DNA from 2 places in the Leucobacter manosquensis genome. Region 1 is predicted to be linked to the other one. Evidence: predicted binding sites of a transcription regulator. Region 1 holds the regulator's gene; the other holds the start of a gene.
What was found. The regulator HrcA, encoded in region 1, represses chaperone genes, less so after heat shock. The targets are predictions, from matches to a motif close to TTNGCACTCGNNNNNNNCGAGTGCNAA.

Region 1 (8,363 bases):
GAGAAGCCATCACCCGAATCCGAGACGTCGATCACTCCCTCGCCAGGAGCGCCCGCGCGCATCCGCAGCGCGACCTCTCGGGAGCGGGTGCTGCTCGTCGCGGCCGCGTCGATCGCATTGTCCAGCAGGTTGCCGATGACGGATACGAGTTCCATCGCCTCGATCGGAAGATCCGGGAGTTCCGGGTCGATATCGACGGCGATGGAGACGCCCCGCTCGGCGGCCTGCGCCGTTTTGCCGACGATCAGTGCGCTGACGGCCGGTTCGAGCGCGTCAGGCGCCGCCACGAGGTCGGCCAGTTCCTGGCTGCGATGCGCCGTCGCCGCGAGCATCTCGACGGCCTCGTCCTTCCGCCCCAGTTCGAGCAGGGCGATCGCGGCGTGCAGGCGGTTCGCGTGCTCGTGGGTCTGCGCCCTGAGCGACTCGCTGAGCGTCCGCAGCGAATCGTGAGAGATGATCGCGTCGCGCACCGCTTCGGCCGACAGGTCGCCGGTGATGCGGCGTGTGATTCTTCCGGCTCCGAATGCTGCGACGCCGCCGGTCACGGCGAAGGCTCCGCTCACGGCAAGGGCGAGGGGAATCTCGCGCGAGATCTCCTGAGCGACCGAGGTCACGGTGATTCCGACCGATACCCATCCGATCGTCAACCCGGATGGCCCGGCGACCGGAGCGATCGTGCGGATCGACGGGCCGAGCGTCCCCGTCCAGCGCTCGGTGAAGCGCTCCGGCTCGTCCGGTATGGTGCCGAGGTACCGTTTCCCGATCTCCTCCGCATCGGGGTGCGTGAACCGTCTTCCCCTGGCATCCATCACCGTGACGTAGCTCACTCCGACGTCCTGCCGGAGCTCCGACATCCGCTGCTGCAAGGCTGTCACTCGTTCTGATTCGATCGGCCCTGCCAGTGCCTCAACAGTTTCGGGCGCCGCGGCGATTGCGACTGCCAGAGCCTGGGTGGCGCGCTCGGTGCGCCGGTACTCGGCCCGCCGGCTATCCCACATGAGGACTGCGGTGACGATGACGCTCACGGTGAGCGCTCCGCCGAGCAGGATGACGAAGACGCGCGAGGTCGCGCTCGATGGTCGGCCGTGACTCATGGGTCACATTATCGCACGGTCACGTCGGGCCGGGCACGCGCTGCCGCTCGATTGCGGGTCCGATAAGCCCGAAACGCCCGGGCACCGCGCGAGCGGCTTAGCGTGATCAGCGCATCGCGGTGCTGCCGGAGCGGCACGCCGGATGCGATCGACATGGACAACGGCGTTCTCAGAAGGAGCAGCATGGCCGCGACAGCACTCACCGGATCCCGATCGGCACCGCGCAAACCCCGCCGGAGGGGGTGGGACAAACACACTTGGCTCTACGTCGCCGTGGTCATCGCGGTCGTGCTCGGAGCCGTGATCGGGCTCGTGGCGCCCGATTTCGCCGTCGGTCTCGAACCGCTCGGCAAGGCGTTCGTCGGACTCATCAAGATGATGATCGCGCCGATCATCTTCTGCACCATCGTCATCGGCGTCGGCTCCATCGCCACGGCCGCGACGGTCGGAAAGATCGGCGGGCTCGCCCTCGCCTACTTCATGACCATGTCCACATTCGCTCTGGCGATCGGCCTGGTCGTCGGCAACCTGCTCCACCCGGGAACAGGCCTCGACATGCAGGGAGCGGAGTACACGGTCACGGGCGAAAGCAGCAGCACACAGGATTTCGTGCTCGGCATCATCCCGACGACGTTCTTCTCCGCGTTCACGGGCGAGAGCGTGCTCCAGGTCCTCTTCATCGCTCTCCTCACGGGCTTCGCACTCCAGGGCCTCGGCGAACGCGCGACGCCCATCATGGACGCCATCAAGCACCTGCAGACGCTGGTCTTCCGCGTTCTCAGCATGATCCTCTGGCTCGCCCCGCTCGGAGCATTCGGGGCCATCGCGGCTGTCGTCGGGAAAACCGGGATCGCAGCGATCTGGAGTCTCGGAGTGCTCATGCTCGGCTTCTACATCACCTGCATCGTCTTCATCGTCGGAGTGCTCGGCACCCTGCTCTATGCGGTCACGCGCGTCAACATCTTCGCAGTCATGAAGTACCTCGGACGCGAGTACCTGCTCATCGTGGGCACGTCGTCATCCGAATCGGCCCTGCCGCGGTTGATCGCGAAGATGGAACACCTCGGAGTCTCGAAACCCGTCGTCGGCATCACGGTGCCCACGGGGTACTCGTTCAACCTCGACGGCACCGCGATCTACCTGACCATGGCCTCGCTCTTCATCGCCGCCGGAATGGGAGACCCCATGAGCCTCAGCGAGCAGATCGGGCTGCTCGTCTTCATGATCATCGCTTCGAAGGGAGCCGCCGGTGTGACGGGCGCGGGACTCGCGACACTCGCGGGCGGACTGCAGGCGTACCGGCCTGAGCTCGTCGACGGGGTCGGCGTGATCGTCGGCATCGACCGCTTCATGTCGGAAGGGCGGGCGCTCACCAACTTCACCGGCAACGCTGTTGCGACGCTGCTCCTCGGATCATGGACGAAGCAGGTCGATATGCAGCGCGTGCATCGAGTGCTCCGCGGGGAGGCGCCATTCGATGAGACGACCCTCACCGGCGACAATCACGGCGACTCGGATTCCCACGCACGCGTCGAGGCGGATCCTCGCTTCCGGCGGCGCTGATCAGCGGCAGCCCGGCTCACCAGCGCTGGAACGCCGCATTCAGCACCGCGAGCGCAGCGGGACCGGCGGAGGAGGTCCGGAGCACCGTGTCGCCGAGGAGCAGAATCGATGCTCCGGCTTCCTCCAACCCGTCGAGCTCGTCGCCGGCGAACCCGCCCTCCGGTCCGACGACGAGCAGCAGCTCATCAGCCGGGTGCGCGGATTCGGCTGCGGACCGCGCCCACGTCGAGACCCGAGAGGTGCCGCGCGGGTGCAGCACGACGACCGTCTCCTGCTCGCGGCTCGCGATCTCGCGCAACCCGTCGAGCGAAACCGGCTCGCGCACTTCGGGAATGCGCGCGCGCATCGATTGCTTCGACGCCTCTCGCGCGACGCGCCTCCACTTCGCGAGCCCCTTCGCGATCCTCTCCTGGGCACCGGAGCCATCCCAGCGGGAGACGGAACGCGCGGCCTGCCACGGCACGATGGCATCGACGCCGAACTCGGTCGCCTGCTCCACGGCTCGCTCGTCTCGGTCGCCCTTCGCGAGCGCCTGCACGAGCACCAGACGCGGACCGGCGGGCGGCGCTGACGGAATGACGCGATCGATGCGCACGGTGAAGCGATCCTTCGCGACCGACTCGACCGCGCCGTCCCCCAGTGCGCCGGCACCGTCGCCGATCGCCGTCCGCTCGCCGACGCGCAGGCGGCTCACGCGTACGGCGTGACGTCCCTCATCACCGCTCACCTCGACGAGCGACCCCGGAACGATGTCGGAAGCGTCGAGGTCTTCGCGGTAGTAGAGGTTGGCCACGCTCAGCCCTGACGGAAGAAGCGGTCGCGAATCTTGCCGAAGAAGCCCTGATGGAATTCGCCGAGGTGCGGAGCATCGTCCTTGCGCAGCGAGGCGAGCTGCCGCACCAGATCCTTCTCCCGATTCGAGAGCTTCGTCGGCGTGGCGACCTGCACGGCGATCTTCAGATCACCGCGCGTCGTGCTGCGCAGTCCCTGGATCCCGCGACCGCGAACCGTGAGCATGTCTCCGGATTGCACCCCCGGCTCGACCTCGACCTCGACCTCGCCGTCGAGGCCCGCGAGCTTCGCATCGGCGCCGAGAATCGCATCGGTCATGGAGAGCTGCATCGTGCACAGCAGGTCATTGCCGTCACGGCTGAAAATGTCGTGATGCATCACGCGGAACTCGATGAACAGGTCGCCGTTCGGCCCGCCGCCGGGGCCCACCTCGCCGCCGCCGCGCATCTGCAGGCGCGTGCCGGTGTCGATGCCGGAGGGAACCTCGATGGGGAAGGTGCGGCGCTCGCGCACGCGCCCCTTGCCCGCGCACTGCACGCAGGGATGCTCGATGATGGTGCCGTACCCCTGGCAGCTGCCGCACGGGTGCATGGTGACCACATTGCCGAAGAGCGACCGTACCTGGCGCTGCACCTGCCCCTGGCCACCGCAGACGTCGCAGGTGACGGGATGCGTGCCCGGCTGGCAGCAACTGCCCTGGCAGACTTCGCAGAGCACCGCCGTATTCACGGTGATCTCGCGCTGCGTGCCGAAGATGACGTCTTCAAGCGAGACGTCGACCCGGATCATCGCGTCGTCCCCGCGCTCCGAGCGCGAACGCGGACCGCGCTGACCCGCACCGCCGAATCCGGCGCCGCCGAAGAAGGTCTCGAAGATGTCGCCGAACCCGGCGGCGCCCCCCTGCGAGCCGCCCATGTCGTAGTGCTGCCGCTGCTCGGGGTCGCTCAGCACGTCGTACGCATGCGTCACGCTCTTGAACTGCTCGGCCGCGTCCTCGCTCGGGTTCACGTCCGGGTGCAACTGGCGTGCCAGCCGCCGGTAGGCCTTCTTGATCTCTTCGGCGCTCGCTTCGCGGGAGACGCCGAGGGTCTCGTAATGATCGGCCACGCTATATCGCTCCTCAGGTAGGGGTGTCGTCGGGTGGGCAGGAGGAGCGGCGGCTACCGCTCCTCCCCCAAGAATCGGTTGAGGTAGCGCGCGATCGCGCGCACTGTGGCGATGTTGCCGGCGTAGTCCATACGCAGCGGCCCCAATACGCCGAGTTTCGAGATCGCGATGCCGTCCTCGTACTTCGACGCGATGATCGAGGTCTCTGAGAGCCCGTAGGCCTCGTTCTCACGACCGATCGACGCCGAGACATCGCGGTCGTCGTGCACCAGCTCGCCGAGAAGTCGAAGCAGGGTGACCTGCTCCTCAATGGCTTCGAGCACGACGGGCAGCGATCCGGCGAACTCGCCATCCGGTCGGGAGAGGTTCGCGGCGCCAGCAACGGCGATGCGGTCATTGCGGTTGGCCTGCAATTGCCCCGACACCACCGCGAGCACGCGGCGCACGAGATCGGACTCGTCTGGTTGCGACCAGAGCGGCAGATCCTCCACGAGACGCGTCACCGCACCCGCAGCCGTCTCGACGTCGCTGCCCACCGCCGCATCGGCGATGCGCTGCCGGAGGCCGTGCACCCACGCCTCCGTGACGCGCGAGGCTGGAAGGAGGGCCACCTGCTGCTCCACCACTCCGCTGCCGAGAATCAGGACGCTGAGCACCCGATCCTCGCCGATCGCGACGAGGTCGATGTGACGCACGACCGTGCGGCGCAGCGACGGGTACTGCGCGACCGCGACCTGGTTGGTGAGCTGGGAGAGCATGCGCACCGTGCGCGCCATGACGTCGTCGAGGTCCGACGACTCGCCGAGGAAGCGCTCGATCGCGGATCGCTGCGCCGAACTCAACGGACGAATGCGTGCGAGCGTGTCGACGTAGAGCCGGTACCCCTTGTCGGTGGGCACGCGGCCCGAGGACGTGTGCGGCTGCGCAATGAGCTCGTCTTCCTCGAGCAGGGCCATGTCATTGCGAATGGTCGCTGCGGAGACGCCGAAGCTGTGGCGGTCGACGATCGCCTTCGACCCGACGGGCTCGTTCGACGACACGTAATCGCCCACGATCGCGTGCAATACCGCGAGGCTGCGCTCCGAAACCATCGCCCCTCCTGACCCTGGCACTCACTTGTTCCGAGTGCCAAGTCTAGCGCAGGCACGGTGGCATGCGACCGCTACCGCTCCCAGCGAACACGGTCGTGCGAGGGGTCCACGAGCGGCGTCCCGCAGCCCCGACGGGGATGGGATCAGCCGCCCAGCAGTCGGTGCACGACGGTGTCGGCGAGCAGTCGCCCGCGCAGCGTGGGAACGAGGCGTCCGGCGATCGCGGCCCGCCCGTCGAGGAGCCCGTCCGCGATGAGCTGCGGGATCGAGCGACGTTCGTCGGCGCTCAGCACGTCAGCGGGAAGCCCGTCGACGATCCTGGTCTCGAGCAGGATGCGCTCCTCTCGCCGAGCCGCCTCCGACAGGGTCTCGCGCGAATGCGCGGGCGAGACGCCCTGCGCCATGCGCTGCGCGTATGCGCCCGGATGCTTCACGTTCCACCACCGCACTCCGCCCACGTGGCTGTGGGCTCCGGGGCCGGCCGCCCACCAGTCCTCACCCGTCCAGTACGAGAGGTTGTGGCGCGACCGCGTCTCCGGCGAGCGCGACCAGTTGCTGATCTCGTACCAGGAGAAACCCGCCTCCGCGAAGCGGGCGTCGGCGAGCTCGTACATGTCGGCGTGCAGGTCCTCGTCGGGGGCGGCGACCTCCCCGCGTCGGATCTGCGCGGCGAGCTTCGTGCCGCGCTCGATGATCAGCGCGTAGGCCGAGATATGGTCGGGTTCGCAGGCGAGCGCTGCATCGATCGAGCGCTCCCAATCGGCGAGGCTCTCGCCCGGCGTGCCGTAGATGAGATCGACGCTCACCTGGAGCCCGGCATCGCGCGCCCACTGCGTGACCAGCGGCACGCGCTCAGGGGTGTGCGTGCGGTCGAGCGTCGCGAGCACGTGCGGTACGGCGGACTGCATGCCGAAACTCACGCGCGTGAATCCCGCGTCGGCCAGCGTTCGCAGGTACTCGGCGTCGACCGAGTCGGGATTCGCCTCCGTCGTCACCTCAGCCCCGTCGGCCAGCCCCCACTCAGCCCGGATGCGCCCGAGCATGCGAGCGAGATCGTCGGCCGGCAGCAGCGTCGGCGTGCCCCCGCCGAAGAACACGGTCGATACCTGCCGTTCCGGAAGCCCGGCGAGTCGCAGCACGCGGCCGCCCAGGGTCAGCTCCTGCTCCACCTGCGCGGCGTAGTCGCCCCGCGAGGTGCCGCCGAGCTCACTGGCCGTGTACGTGTTGAAATCGCAGTATCCGCAGCGCACTCGGCAGTACGGCACGTGCACGTACACGCCGAAGTTGCGGGCATGCGCGCCGACCGCGACCTCGGGTGGGAGCGCGCCGTCCTCCGGGGCGGGGTCTCCCTCAGGCAGCGCGCTCGGCACGGCGGTCTCCTGATCCTGCGTTCCACTCGGGGCAGAACAGCCCCCTCATCACGACCGTCTACTGGGTCGGCGCTGGTGAGTCGGGCCGTTCGCGTCGGCGCCCGGCAGATGGCCGGGGGCGTCGTCTTGCTCCGCGATGCCGTCGGACGCCTGCACAGGCTCGACCTCGGGCTCGGCCACAACCACAGGCTCGGGCACAACCTCAGGCTCGGGCTCGGGCTCGGGCTCGGGCGGAGCCTCGGGCTCGGTCGCCTGTACGGGCTCGGGCGCAGCCTCAGGCTCGGCATCCGGCGCCGCATCGACAGCTGGCTCCGCCGCGGGGGTCTCCGCCTGCGCGGCCGGGCCGAGATCCGGAACGGGCTGAGCACCGGGAGCGAGCGCGGCGATCCCGCGCTTGACGGCATCGAGCGCGGCACGGACGTCGGCGCGGCCGCGCAGGCCGAGCAACCCGTTCTTCGGCGCTGCGACGAACCCGCGGGCGACGGCCCACACCGTATCGTCGGCGCGGAACTCGATCAGGAAGAGCTGCTCGCCGACAGCGCCGGCTTCGTCACCGGTCCCCCACGCGAACCCGACCCGGCGCTCCTCGTCCACGGTGTACACCACGAGCACGTTTCGGGGATCCTGCCCCTCGAAGTGCAGCACCGCGGTGGTTCCCGCGACGATGTACGGTTCGCCGTCTGGGCCGAACTGCTCCTCGACCTCACCAGCGGCCTCCGGCATTCCGTCACCGTTGAAGCTCGGGCCCACGTATTCCGAACCAGCGCCTCGAACGATGTCGGTCACACGCACGCCGGATCCGCGCTGCGCGCCCCAGGTCATCAGCAGGCTGGACGCGATCAAGAATCGCTCCTGGCCGCTTCCGAGGCGGAGTTCCTCCTCGTACGGGGTCATGCCCTCGGGCGGGAACCGAACGATGTCGGGGTCTTTCGAAGCTCCGACGGCCGCATAAGCGACCGGCATCTCCACGTGGCTGCTGCGGCGGGCCGGCTGATCCTTGCTCATCGCTTGCCCCCTTCCTTCCCCTCCACATCCCCGGAGAGCGCGGCGATGAAGGCCTCCTGCGGCACCTCGACGCGGCCCACCATCTTCATGCGCTTCTTGCCCTCTTTCTGCTTCTCGAGCAGCTTGCGCTTGCGACTGATGTCGCCGCCGTAGCACTTCGCCAGCACGTCCTTGCGGATCGCGCGAATCGTCTCGCGGGCGATCACGCGCGCGCCGATCGCGGCCTGGATCGGCACCTCGAACTGCTGGCGCGGGATGAGCTTGCGCAGGCGTTCGGCCATCATGGTGCCGTACGAGTATGCGTTGTCGCGGTGCACGATCGCGCTGAAGGCGTCGACGGC
Region 2 (8,363 bases), 2.4 Mb from region 1:
CGCATCGAGAAAGAGGCGATCCGTATGACCTCGCTCGTCGAGGATCTGCTGGCGCTCGCCCGCCTCGACGAACGGCGGCCGCTCGCGCTTGCGACGCTTCCGCTCAACAAGCTCGCCACCGACGCGGCACTCGATGCGCGGGCACAAGCCCCGGACCGCGAGGTCACCGTCATCACTGATCCCGCGGAGCCCGCGGTCATCGGTGACGAGCACAAGGTGCGGCAGCTCATGACGAACCTGCTCGGCAACGCCATGCGGCACACACCGGACGGCGGCCCGATCGAGCTCGTCGTCTCCAGCCCCGAACCTGCACCCGGTGCGAAGTCGTTCACGCGCTTCGAGATCGTCGACCACGGTGAGGGCGTTCCTGAGCAGATCAGGGACAAGATCTTCGGCCGCTTCTGGCGCGCCGACACCTCCCGCAATCGTGAGACCGGCGGTTCCGGCTTGGGCCTCGCCATCGTGAAGTCCATCGTCGACGCCCACGGCGGCACGGTCAGCGTGCATGAGACGCCCGGCGGCGGGGCGACCTTCCGGGTCGATCTGCCAAGCGCGGAGGCCTCCGACGACACGGTCCCGGTACCGCGTCTCACCTGACCCGCTTCAGCGCTCGCAGCCGCGGGCGCTTCCACGTGCCTGCTGCGGTCGCCCGCCTCTTACGGCCGCGCGCCTCGAGCAGCCGCGCGTCCAGCAGTGGATCCTGAGTGGTGCGGAGCGTATCCTCCGTACCGGCTCCGCTCTGCGCAGGACCGCCGGCGCGATGAAGTTCGGTCCGTATGCTCATAGCTCCATCGTGGTCGCTGTCTGCATCGGTCTCCCGTTCGAGGAGCGCGTCTGTGAGCAATACGGCGAAATGACCGAAAGCCAGCACCTGTGAGCGAATGACGCACTGCGCGGTGCCGACCCCGTGGCGCAGCGATCGCCGCACCACCAACAACTCTGTGGCGCTCGCGCAGTGGGTTCCTGTGGCGCAGTGCGCGATTTCAAGATGCGTCCGCTGGTGACCGAATCCCCTGCAGGACTCGCGGTACCGGGCTCGCGGGGAAAGCACGAACAGGGGCCGCACCGGACCCCCGCGAAACGCGAACAGGGGCCGCGTCCGAAGACGCGACCCCTGTTCGGGTATCTCTGTTGGAGGCTGAGGACTTAGAAGTCCATGCCACCGGTCGGATCGCCGGCGGGAGCGGCGGATGCCGGCTCCGGCTTGTCGGCGACGACGGCCTCGGTGGTGAGGAAGAGCCCTGCGATCGACGCTGCGTTCTGCAGTGCCGAGCGGGTGACCTTTGCCGGGTCCAGGATGCCCTGGGCCACCAGGTCGCCGTACTCACCGGTTGCGGCGTTCAGGCCGTGACCGATCGGCAGGTTCGCGACGCGATCCGCCACCACACCCGGCTCGAGACCTGCGTTGAGCGCGATCTGACGCAGCGGCGCCTCGATAGCGGTCTGCACGATCTTCGCGCCGACAGCCTCGTCACCCGAGAGCTCGAGGCCCTCGAAGACGTCCTTGCCGGCCTGGATGAGCGCGACGCCACCGCCGGGGAGCACGCCCTCGTCGACTGCAGCCTTCGCGTTGCGCACTGCGTCTTCGATGCGGTGCTTGCGCTCCTTGAGCTCGACCTCGGTCGCCGCGCCCGCCTTGATGACGGCGACGCCGCCCGCGAGCTTCGCGAGGCGCTCCTGCAGCTTCTCGCGATCGTAGTCGCTGTCGGTGTTCTCGATCTCGCGACGGATCTGCGTGACGCGACCCTGAATGGCTTCGTCGTCGCCGCCGCCCTGGACGATGGTGGTCTCGTCCTTGGTGATGATGACCTTGCGAGCGGTACCCAGCATGTCGAGGGTCGCGTTCTCGAGCTTGAGGCCGACCTCTTCCGAGATGACCTGGCCGCCGGTGAGGATCGCGATGTCCTGCAGCATCGCCTTACGGCGATCGCCGAAGCCCGGAGCCTTGACGGCCGCCGACTTGAAGATGCCGCGGATCTTGTTGAGCACGAGGGTTGCGAGAGCTTCGCCCTCGACGTCCTCGGCGAGGATGAGCAGCTGCTTGCCCGACTGGATCACCGGATCGACGACGGGGAGCAGGTCCTTGATGTTCGAGACCTTGCTGTTCACGATGAGGATGTAGGGATCCTCGAACACGGCTTCCTGGCGATCGGTGTCGGTGACGAAGTACGCAGACAGGTAGCCCTTGTCGAAGCGCATGCCCTCGGTGAGCTCCAGCTCGGTTCCGAAGGTGTTCGACTCCTCGACGGTGACGACGCCTTCCTTGCCCACCTTGTCGATGGCCTCGGCGATGAGCTGACCGATCTGCTCGTCAGCTGCCGAGATCGATGCGGTAGCCGCGATCTGGTCGGTGGTCTCGATCTCCTGAGCGTTCTCGAGGAGCTTGGCCGACACTGCCGCGACGGCCTTCTCGATGCCCTTCTTGATCGCGATCGGATCGCTGCCGGCCGAGACGTTGCGCAGACCCTCGCGCACGAGTGCCTGTGCGAGCACGGTAGCGGTCGTCGTGCCGTCGCCTGCGACGTCGTCGGTCTTCTTCGCGACCTCCTTGACGAGCTCGGCGCCGATGCGCTCGTAGGGATCGTCGAGTTCGATCTCCTTGGCGATGGAGACGCCGTCGTTGGTGATCGTGGGGGCGCCCCACTTCTTCTCCAGCACGACGTTGCGGCCGCGGGGGCCGAGCGTCACCTTCACAGCGTCAGCGAGCGTGTTGAGACCCCGCTCGAGTCCACGACGCGCTTCCTCGTTAAACGCAATGATCTTTGCCATGTATTTGCCCCTCCGGAGGTGTTTCGATGTGGTGAGCATCGTGCCGACGCATAGCGCCGTCGCACGAATGTTTAGCACTCAGTCGGATCGACTGCTAACACTCATTTTGGCACTCTGACCGGGCGAGTGCAAGCGTGTCTGCTCGCGCGCAGCGAACAACGGGGGAATGGCCCCCGCCCCGCAGGTCAGCCCGAGATCGAGCCGCCCACTGCGGGGTCGCTCGGCGGGATCGTCGCCGGGTCGGTGGGCAGACCGGTCGCCGGATCGATCGGGAAGCCCGTCGTCGGGTCGATGTCCCATCCGGTCGCCGGGTCGATGTCGAGACCCGTCGTCGGGTTGATCTGCAGACCCGTCTCGGGATTCGTCTCGGGTTCCGCTGCACCGTCGGCATCGGCATCGGCATCGGTCGCATTGTCGGCGGAGCCGTCGGTGATCGCAGCGGCCTCTTCGAGGCCCGGTCCCTTGTAGTCCGCGCCCAGAAGCACGACCAGTCGCACTCCGTACGATTCGTAATCGGTCGACGTGTACGTCGAGACCCCGCCCAGCTTCTCGGCGAGGCCGGCGGCGGCGGCGGCATCGTCGGGGTTCGAGTAGAACACGGCGGAGATCGCAACATCGGTCGTCGCCGCGCTCCCCGAGAACTGGATCTTGCCCCACTGCTCGGTCGTGACGATCGCGTCGAGCGCCGCGGCGAGGTTCTCCGTCGGGGTTCCATTGAGGATCGCGATCGTCGCCTCAGGATCGAGCTCTGCCTTGACGGTCGGCGCCGCTGAACCGGAGGAGTTCCCGGAGGTGGCGAGCGGCAGCTTGCCCGTGGCGCCGATGCTCTGCACGGCGAGGATGCCGACGGTCGTGAGCAGAGCGAACCCGAGCAGACCGGCGATCAGGTACTGCCAGATGTATCGTGGGCGCGCGGTGACGCGGTGCGCTCCGACCCGACCCGTGTGTTGCACGCGGTCGAATCGATCCTCGGGGTATGACTGACGGGCCGAGGGACTCTTCGTCCCTGCTTCGGTCGGTCGCGCCACGCGGTACCCCTTCAGATGTCGCCGATATGCAGCAGAACTTGCGCACTGCGAGATTCTGCCACACTACCGTGGCAGACCTGCCAGAACGGTGACAGGATCAGCGTTCTCGTCGCGGAATGACGATCGGTCGCCCGGTGTCGGGATCCTGCAGTACGCGCACGGGGGCCCCGTACACCTCGGCGATGCGGGCTTCGGTGAGCACCTCCCCCGGGGCGCCGCGGGCGACGAGCGCGCCATTCGCGAGGATGGCGACCTCGTCGGCGTACGCCCCGGCGAGCGACAGATCGTGCAGCACGACGATAACGGCCCTGCCGCGTTCGGCGAGCCCCCGCGCGATCTGCAGCACCGCCTCCTGGTGCTTCAGGTCGAGGGCTGCGGTCGGCTCGTCCAGGAGCACGATCCGTGTTTCCTGGGCGAGCACGCGCGCCAGAGAGACGCGCGCTTTCTCACCGCCGGAGAGATGCGGAAAGCCGCGCTGAGTCAGATGCCCGACGTCGGCCGCGGTCGTCGCATCGCGAATGGCTCGTTCGTCATCGTCTGCATCCGGTGTTCCGATCCAGGGTGCGCGCCCCATGTCGATCACCTGCTGAGCGGTGAACGAGAACGCGACCTGATTGGCCTGCAGCAGTACCGCGCGGGCACGTGCGAGGTCGCGGGCCGGCCAGCTTCCGAGACCCCGCCCGTCGAGAGCGACCGAACCGCTCGACGGAACGATGTCGCCAGAGAGCACGCTGAGCAGGGTCGACTTCCCGGCACCGTTCGGGCCGACGAGGGCGAGCACTTCGCCGTATCGCACCGCCATCGTGACGTCGGTCAAGATCGGGACGGAACCGACGTGATAGCTCACGCCGTCCACCTGCTGGGCGACTGCGCCGGCTTGCTGCGAGACGGCGGGCTCCTCGACATTCATGCCCAGCCTCCCGAGCGACGACGGTTGCGACGGATGAGCCAGAAGAAGAACGGCCCGCCGACGAGCGATGTCAGCATGCCGATGGGCAGATCCGCGCCGTCGACCAGTGTGCGTGCCAGGAGATCGGCGTAGATCAGCAGCACGGCTCCGCCGAGCAGTGAGCAGATGAGCAGCAGGCGGTGCGCGGGGCCGAGGATCATGCGCATGAGGTGGGGCACGACGAGGCCGACGAACGAGATGACGCCGACGAAGGCCACGCCGACGCCGGTCAGCAGCGCGACGAGCACGATCGACACGATGCGCAGTCGCTCGACGCGCACCCCGAGGTGCGCTGCAGTGCGGTCCCCGAGCGAGAGGAGATCGTATTGCTGGGCGAACAGGATCGCGATGCAGGCGGCGACCGCGGCGACGACCGCCACGATACCGACTTCGTTCCACCGGGATCCGTTGAGCGAGCCGAGCTGCCAGAAGACGATCTGCTCGCGACTGGCGGTGTCTCCGATGAAGGTGAACAGCGCGAGGCCTGCACCGGCGAACGCGTTGATGGCAACGCCGGTGAGCAGCAGCGTGACGATCTCGGTGCGACCCTGCGCGCGTGCCGTCAGGTACACGATGAACGTCGCTGCGAGGCCGCCGAGGAAGGCGAAGATCGCGATCGTCCACCCGCCGAACGCGGTGATGCCGAGCGTGATCGACGCCGATGCGCCGAGCGCCGCACCTGACGAGACGCCGACCACACCGGGCTCGGCGAGCGGGTTGCCGAAGATCGCCTGCATGACGGCGCCGGCGACCGCCAGTGCGGCGCCGACGAGCAAGGACATCATGACGCGCGGGAAGCGGATCTGCCACAGCGTGCGGTCCAGCAGCTCGTCGGTGGGAGCCCAGGAGTTGGCGATGCCGATCCGGCGCAGCACGGACCCGACGACCTCTGTCGGCCCGATCGAGAGCTGACCGAGCCCTGCCGAGAGGATGATGCCGACGATCACCAGGATGACGGCGGCGGTGATGACGATGGCACCGCGGCCTGCACTGCGGCGGCCGAGGGTACTCGGTGTGGCGTTCGTCACGTGATGCTTTCTCTGCGCTGGTGAGTACCGCTGCGACCCGGGGCCCCGGGGCCGGCACGATCACCTATTGTATCGGCGTTCGCCGCGCCGGAGCGCGGCAGCTACTGACCTTCCGGCGCGTAGATGGCGCGCGCGAGCGCGTCGAGAATCTCGGCGGATCGCGGGCCGAACGAGAGCACCGTGCCGTCCTCCATGTCGACGAAGCGGCGGTGCTCGCCGGCGGTGGTCACGGCGATCGCGGGCTTCTCCTCGAGCAGCCCGTCGACGCCGCCGACCGACTCGATGCCGTGCGACATGACAAGAATGAGGTCTGGGTTCGCTTTTACGAGCGCCTCGTCGGTCATCGGTTTCATGCCATCCCAGCCCATGTCGGTGGCCACGTCGACCCCGCCGACCGCCTCGATGAGCTGATCGGCCCCTGATTCCTTGCCGAAGAGGTAGTAGACGCCCGCCGATCCGCGAAGGTACACGAATGCGATGCGCAGCTTGTCGGCGGGGGTGCCGGGTGCGATCTCCGCGATCTCCGCGATCTTCGCCTCGACTTCGCTCGCGATGCGCTCGGCCAGCTGCTCGCCCGCTTCGGGGCTGCCGTAGATCGCGGCGACTTGACGGGCGAGCTCCTCGGCTCCCTCGAACGACGGGTCGTTCTCGACGAAGACGACCTGGATGCCGACGTCCTGCAATTGCTCGATGACGTCTCGCGGACCCACAGACCCGTCGGTCACCACGACGTCCGGATGCAGGTCGATGATCGCCTCGGCGTTCACCGTGTGTCCCCCGCTCGTGACGCGAGGGAGGTCGGCCAGGCTCTCGAGCGTGGTCGACTGGTCGACGCCGACGAGGCTGTCGGCGAATCCGAGCCCTGCGATCGTCACGGAGATGTTGCCGCCGAGATCGGCCGCCACCACCTTGTCGGCCCGCTCGACCGTGACATCCGTGCTGGAGCCGTCGGTCGCGAACGAGGGTACGGTCGCCGGCAGCGACTGCACCGGATTCTCAGCCACGGGCTCGATGGTGGAGTGCTGCAGCACCGCCGTCGACGGTCCGACGTAGGCCTTGGGATCTTCGAGGGTCGCGAGCTCGGCGAGCGGTGTCGTCGACACCGCGGCGGGCGCATCAGTGCCGGTCGAATCCGACGGAGCAGCACAGCCGGCGAGCAGCAGAGACCCTGCGAGGAGGGCCGCGAAGCCGGCGGCGACGCGGTGGCGCATCACCGAGTCTCCCCGGAAGGACGACGGTCAGCTCCCGTGTCGGATGCCGGCTCGGACGGCTGCGCGGGATCCGGGGTCGGCGCCGCCGCCTTGCCCTTGCGCCCTGCGAGCAGCATGCCTCCGGTCACTCCGATCACCAGGATCGCGATGCCTCCGATGATGATCGGGAGCCACGGGATCGCAGCGAGCGACGCCGCGGGCGCGGCAGTCTCGGCGGCGTCGGGGGCGGGGAGGATCTCCTCGGAGGCCCCATCCGAATCGGAGGGAGCCGCGCCGGCGCCGGCCGCACCGGCATCTGCGCAGCTGGCGAACTGCAGGTCGAGATCGACCGGATCGAGCTCTGCGCCCGCTTCGTAGAAGCCCGCGAACGCTTTGGCACCCGTGTTCGTGAGGGTCGTCGAGAGCGCGTCAGCGACGAGCGCATCGTCGGAGATGGGCAGCTGATCCGGCACGATCACGTCGCCGACCCACTCCTGCTGGGTGTCGATCGCGACCTCGCCCTCCATGTCGGTGCTCCGCGCGTCGAGCAGCAGAGCCGCTTTGCCGTCGCCCTCGAACTCGAGGGTCGGGTTCGCGATGGTCAGGTCGAGCACCCCGTCATGGCCGGTGAAATGCACGGTTCCCGTGAATGAGACGCTTCCCTCGCCCGTCTCCGTATCGATGCTGCCGGTCGCACCGCCCCACGTGAACTGGGGCGTCTCGTACGTCGCACCGTCGCTCGCCTCCCACGATCCGTTCGCAATGCTGCCGCTGATGTACGCGCGGAAGCTCTCTTTGACGCCCCACGACAGCTCGCCGCCCGTGATCTCGCACACGCCTGCTTCGCCTGCGGCGCGAACCGGTTGCTGCGCCTGCGCCGCAGTGGGAGCGAGCAGCAGCCCGCCGATGATCGCAGCGCCTGCGAGCAGTGCGCCGGAGCGGCGGATTCGGGCGTTCACTGATGAACCTCCTGGAGATCGTGGGGTGGGACGGGAAAGGGAGGATCGCTAGGCCGAGTTGCGGCGCTGGCGAATCGTGAGGAGCGTCATGCAGGCAGCGATCGCTGCGAGCCCGGCCGCACTCGCCCACCACTCCCAGGGTGCCATGCCGCCGGCAGGAATGATGGCCGCTGAGGTGACGCGATCCTCGGCGACTGCGCCGGAGAGCGCCTCGGTTTCGACGTCAGCCGAACGCGCCGACTTCTTCTTCTTCGGCTCGACGATGTCGATGACGGCGCCGGCATTCGTGCTGCCCTGGATGGTGATGGTGTGCGTGCCGCGCACGTCCTTCGGGAGCGTGCCCGACCAGCGCACGACGCCGTTCTTGTCAGCGGTCGCGGCATCGTCGAGCACGATCGGATCGGAGTAGAGCACGACCAGCACACCCTCGTCGTCGGGGT

Region 2: groL (chaperonin GroEL) is a predicted target of HrcA. The motif match lies at 2,841-2,867, and genes of this name have one in related genera.

The regions. Positions count from the first base shown of each region.
Region 1 covers NZ_JAFEVO010000001.1:538,424-546,786, reverse strand. The annotation lists gene JSQ98_RS02495 (sensor histidine kinase) at 1-1,094, opposite strand, end outside; gene JSQ98_RS02490 (cation:dicarboxylate symporter family transporter) at 1,278-2,657, shown strand; gene JSQ98_RS02485 (16S rRNA (uracil(1498)-N(3))-methyltransferase) at 2,674-3,450, opposite strand; gene dnaJ (molecular chaperone DnaJ) at 3,453-4,556, opposite strand; gene hrcA (heat-inducible transcriptional repressor HrcA) at 4,610-5,647, opposite strand; gene hemW (radical SAM family heme chaperone HemW) at 5,791-7,017, opposite strand; gene JSQ98_RS02465 (DUF1990 domain-containing protein) at 7,066-8,022, opposite strand; gene lepA (translation elongation factor 4) at 8,019-8,363, opposite strand, start outside.
Region 2 covers NZ_JAFEVO010000001.1:2,908,427-2,916,789, reverse strand. The annotation lists gene JSQ98_RS13545 (sensor histidine kinase) at 1-597, shown strand, start outside; gene groL (chaperonin GroEL) at 1,147-2,769, opposite strand; gene JSQ98_RS13535 (LytR C-terminal domain-containing protein) at 2,955-3,797, opposite strand; gene JSQ98_RS13530 (heme ABC transporter ATP-binding protein) at 3,895-4,707, opposite strand; gene JSQ98_RS13525 (FecCD family ABC transporter permease) at 4,704-5,774, opposite strand; gene JSQ98_RS13520 (heme/hemin ABC transporter substrate-binding protein) at 5,876-6,985, opposite strand; gene JSQ98_RS13515 (HtaA domain-containing protein) at 6,985-7,923, opposite strand; gene JSQ98_RS13510 (HtaA domain-containing protein) at 7,972-8,363, opposite strand, start outside.